2 regions of the Planctobacterium sp. R6 genome follow, and region 2 is predicted to be linked to the other one. Evidence: predicted binding sites of a transcription regulator. Region 2 holds the regulator's gene; the other holds the start of a gene.
What was found. The regulator LexA, encoded in region 2, represses DNA repair genes until DNA is damaged. The targets are predictions, from matches to a motif close to TACTGTATNNNNATACAGTA.
Positions count from the first base shown of each region.

Region 1: the regulator LexA is predicted to act here: its motif matches at 1,522-1,541, upstream of recG (ATP-dependent DNA helicase RecG).

Region 1 is NZ_JBVTQY010000081.1:3,339-5,749, reverse strand. It holds gene AC0J20_RS23100 (peroxiredoxin-like family protein) at 1-616, shown strand, start outside; gene AC0J20_RS23095 (substrate-binding periplasmic protein) at 629-1,321, opposite strand; gene recG (ATP-dependent DNA helicase RecG) at 1,596-2,411, shown strand, end outside.
Region 2 is NZ_JBVTQY010000005.1:154,522-156,932, forward strand. It holds gene coxB (cytochrome c oxidase subunit II) at 1-409, opposite strand, end outside; gene lexA (transcriptional repressor LexA) at 805-1,428, opposite strand; gene plsB (glycerol-3-phosphate 1-O-acyltransferase PlsB) at 1,603-2,411, shown strand, end outside.

The DNA.
Region 1 (2,411 bases), on a different contig from region 2:
ACTACTTTGTTTTGTTAATTTTGCGGCACTGGCTACCGGCCCGGAAAACATCGCGGCAACGGCGGATGAAGTGCGCCCGGTGCTCAATGGTCAATCATTACCTGATGTCACCCTGTACGATCTCGACGACAAACCGGTAAAATTACAAGCACTGCTCAAACAACAACCTACCGTTCTGATTTTTTACCGTGGCGGTTGGTGCCCATACTGCAACGCGCAGCTCGCCGGACTGAAGGACATCGAAAGCAAAGTCATGGATTTGGGTTATCAAATCGTGGCCATTTCACCTGATTCACCCGCCAGGTTAAAGGAGCAAGCTGTGGACAGCGACTTCAAAGTTAAACTGTTATCCGATAAAGATTTTTCAGTGAGCAGCGCATTGGGTATAGGATTCTTCTTACCGGATGATGTCGCCAACCGCTATCGCAATAAAATGGGTATCGAGTTTGTCGCCCTGGATGGCACCAGCAAAGTGGCATTGCCAGTACCTGCGGTTTACATTGCAGACCAACAGGGACTTGTGCATTTTAACTATGTTAACCCCAATTTCCGGGTGCGTATTTCACCGGAATTATTGTATCAGGCCGCAAAAACGCTGGACCTGCAACAGCAATAAGTAGTCAGGTTGTTACAGACGACGGTTAATAATCTGATCAACCTTTCCGGCTTGTTTTAACGCCACAATGGACTGGTTGATCAGCTGCAACAATTGCGGGTTAACCTGTTTGTGAAACGCAATACTGGTGGGCAGTTCAGCCAAATTCAGCTGGATCTTAATTTGCTGTTTATGGCCCTGTAACTGTTGCAGTTGATATCTGATGATATCCACCGAATAAGCAATCGCATCAACGCGCTGTTTGAGCAACATTTGCAATAATTCTTTGGAACTGAGCACATGGGTCAGATGGATTTCATCTGGCCCTAAATCCTTGAGTAACCTCTCACCAATATCATCCCGCACCACGCCTATCACATACTGGTTAATTTGCCCTAAATCGGTCAATGTAAGGTCACTGTCTTTTAAGGTGATCAGCGCTATTTGCTCGGTAAATAAAGGTTCACTCAAGGCAAACAAGTTATCGCGTTCAGGGGTGTAAGCCATGGTCAGCAAGGCGGCTTGCGGATTATTACTGATCTCTTTAACGGCCCTTGCCCAGGGAAAAACCAGGACTTGTTTGTGGCTATTGAAGGGCACCTTGTGAGCCTCAAAAATTTGCTCAAGAATTTCCACCGCAATGCCTTTGACCTGGTTATCCTCACGATAATGGTAAGGTGGATATTGCTCGGTTATCCATAACATCTGATTCACGGTATCGCTCATTAGCGGTTTTAAAGGCTCTTCCCCATTGGCACCCCAACTCAACAACAGCAACGACATCAAACAACAAAACAAACGACAGGGGAAACAAACCTTAAAAATCAACCGGACAACCTTTTTTTATTCTTAATAACAAGACCTACTATATACAATTGTGGGCGGGCTTGTCCGGTTTTAAGCTGCACAGCTGTTTTTTAACAAACAACTGGTTTTTTATTCAGTATTATTAGACACTTAAACGATTGAATAAGTATTGACGGGAATATACGCTGTTCATATGCAATCACTTTCGATAAAACCCGTATCGGAGTTAAAAGGCGTCGGCGCCAAAGTGGCAGAGAAACTCAATGGTCTGGGCCTGAAAACCGTTCAGGACGTGCTGTTTCACTTGCCGCTGCGCTATGAAGATCGTACCCGTATTTACCCTGTTGCCGATCTGAAACCCGGTGTCTCCGCTGCAATTGTTGCCGAAGTTAAACGCGCCAATATCAGCTATGGCCGAAAACGTACCCTGGTGGTAAACGTGGCCGATCAATCCGGCTCTGTCACCCTGCGCTTTTTTTATTTTTCGGCGGCCCAGGCCAAAAACATGACCGAAGGCACACAGCTGCGCTGTTTTGGGGAGGCCCGCCCTGGTAAACACGGGCTGGAAATGGTGCACCCTGAATATCGCATCCTGAACAGTGAATCAGAACAACAGGTAGAAGAAACCCTGACCCCGGTATACCCCACCACAGAAGGCATAAAACAACTGACCTTGCGCAATCTCACCGAGGCTGCACTCAAGCTGCTGGACAAAGGCGGATTGGCGGAGTTATTACCCGACGGGCTATATCCCAAACAGTTAAGTATGAAACAGGCACTGCGGGTGGCTCACCGTCCCACGCCGGATATTGCAGTAACCGAACTGCTGGAAGGTAAACACCCGGCACAGGAAAGGTTGATCCTGGAAGAGTTGCTGGCTCATCACCTCAGCGTGCTGAAAGTAAAACACCAAACCCAGGCCGACCCGGCTATCAGTATCCCGCCATCTCAGCAGCTCCGCTCCAGGTTTTTACAGAGCCTGCCCTTTAAGCCCACCGGCGCACAGCAG
Region 2 (2,411 bases):
ATTCCACCTCATTGTCCATGTATTTGTAATGCCACTTCCATTGTGATCCGGTCACGATCACAGACACATCTGGTGCAGAGACATCTTCCATAGCAATCAGGGTTTTAGTGGCGGGAATGGCCATACCGATAAGGATGATAAAAGGAACCACCGTCCAGGCGATTTCCACCTTTACACTTTCATGGAAGGTAGCCGGTTTTACGCCCCGGGACTTTCTGTGGAAAATGGTAGCCCACAACATCGCACCAAACACTATGATGGCAATCACCACACAAATCCAAAAAATGGTCATGTGCAGGTCATAAACCTGTTGGCTAATGTCAGTAACGCCACTACGCAGATTTAACTGATATTGTTCAGGCTTAGGATCTGATGCAGCGAAAGAAGCGAAACTCACTAAAAACGCCATTACGCCCCAAAACCCAGTAAATATTTTACCCACCTGTGTGTTCCTCCTTCTTAACCCGTTGTTTTCTTATTGGTCATTTTTACAACAACGGTGCCGCACAAAAGTTACGGCATTGAAACAGATATGTTATTACTATGTTAAAAACTGAATGATATGTAAACAAATTTCGAAGATCAAAAACAATTGAGAGACACTAAATGATGATTTTTTCATCACCTATAGGGTCAAAAATAGACCTAAATTTGGAAAAAGGAAATAAAAAAGCCATTTTCAGGCAAAACTTTTAGGCCGGGGAAACTATACTGAAGCGGTATTACAAACAAAAAAGCCCATTTATCAATGGGCTAGGTCATCACAGAAAGATATTTAAAAACTAATGCCAGATAAAAAGATTATTACATCCAGGCGTTATTTCGGATAATTCCCACCGCAATACCTTCAATATTTAGCGGCTGGGAGTTTAAATCCACTTTAATCGGGGCAAAGTCGGCGTTCTCAGCATGCAGTAAAACCTGGGAACCGGTTTTTTCAAAACGTTTAACCGTGACATCATCTTCCACTCTTGCCACCACCACCTGACCATTACGCGCCTGATTAGTGCGATGCACGGCCAGCAAATCACCGTCCATTATGCCGATGTCTTTCATACTCTCACCATCCACACGCAGCAGATAATGTGCCTCTGGCTGAAACATACCGGCAGCGACCTGATAATGACTTTCGATATGCTCCTGCGCCAGTATGGGTTCACCGGCAGCCACTTTACCAATCAGGGGTAAACCCAACTCAGGTTCAGGCTCGTCAACAGGTCCGGTTAAACGAATGCCACGGGAGGTCCCTGCCAGAATTTCAATGACCCCCTTTCTTTGCAAGGCTTTCAAATGCTCTTCGGCGGCATTGGCTGACTTAAACCCCAGTTCACGTGCAATTTCAGCACGTGTGGGTGGCATACCCGTATCGGCAATGGTCTCTTTGATCAGGTTGAGTACCTGCTCTTGTCGTAATGTAAGTGGACGCATATCGAACCTGTTTTTACGTACAGTTTAACTGGGAGTATATACAGTTGCCGAATAATCTCAACAGAAAATCTGCTATTTCGCTTTTGACCGCGATATTCGCTTACATAGATCACTAAGCCAAACAGAAAAGGTCATGCTATGATCCCCGATAATGTGAATCTAATTTAAATAACCATGGCTTGGTATCAGAATCTGTTTTTTAATTTAGTGAAGTTTCCAACTCGTTGGTTGGTTAAAACCAGCAATATCCCGACAGATATTGAAGGCGAGTTAGGTATTGATAAAAGTCGTCCAATTATCTATCTGTTAAAAACCAACTCGGTAACAGACCGCGTAGCGCTGGAACTCTCCACAAAAATGCTGGGCCTGCCGGCGCCTGACAAACAACTGGAAATTGGCAACGACAAGATAACCAACTGTCTGTTTTTACAGGAGCCGGAAGCGCTGCTGTCAAAAAAGTCCAAACACACAGACATAAATAAAAGCTTTACCCGGTTGTTTGAGCTGCACCGTGATGACGAGTCACTGGATCTGCAAATCGTTCCCGTCTCTATTTTTTGGGGCCGGGCACCAGGCAAAGAAAGTCGTGGCTGGGCTGATCTGCTTACCGACAGAGCGTCGCCAAACTGGTTGAGAAAGTTTTTTATCGTATTGTTTTTAGGACGGGACAACTTCGTCTATTACAGCTCTGCGGTATCCAGCCAGCGTATGGCCACCACCCGAGGCACAGATTCTGAAATAGCACATAAACTCATCCGATTGGCGCGTACCCATTTTTATCGTCGCCAACAAAGCATGAATGGCCCGATGTTGATGGACAGACATCAGCTGTTTAACAGCATATTGGCGGCCCCCTCAGTGAAAAAAGCCATGGCGCAGGAAGCCAAAAACTCACCGGCACAATTACACAAGGCCCGGCAGAATGCCAAAAGTTATATTGAAGAAATCGCCGCCGACTATCGCGAAGGCGTTATCCGACTAGG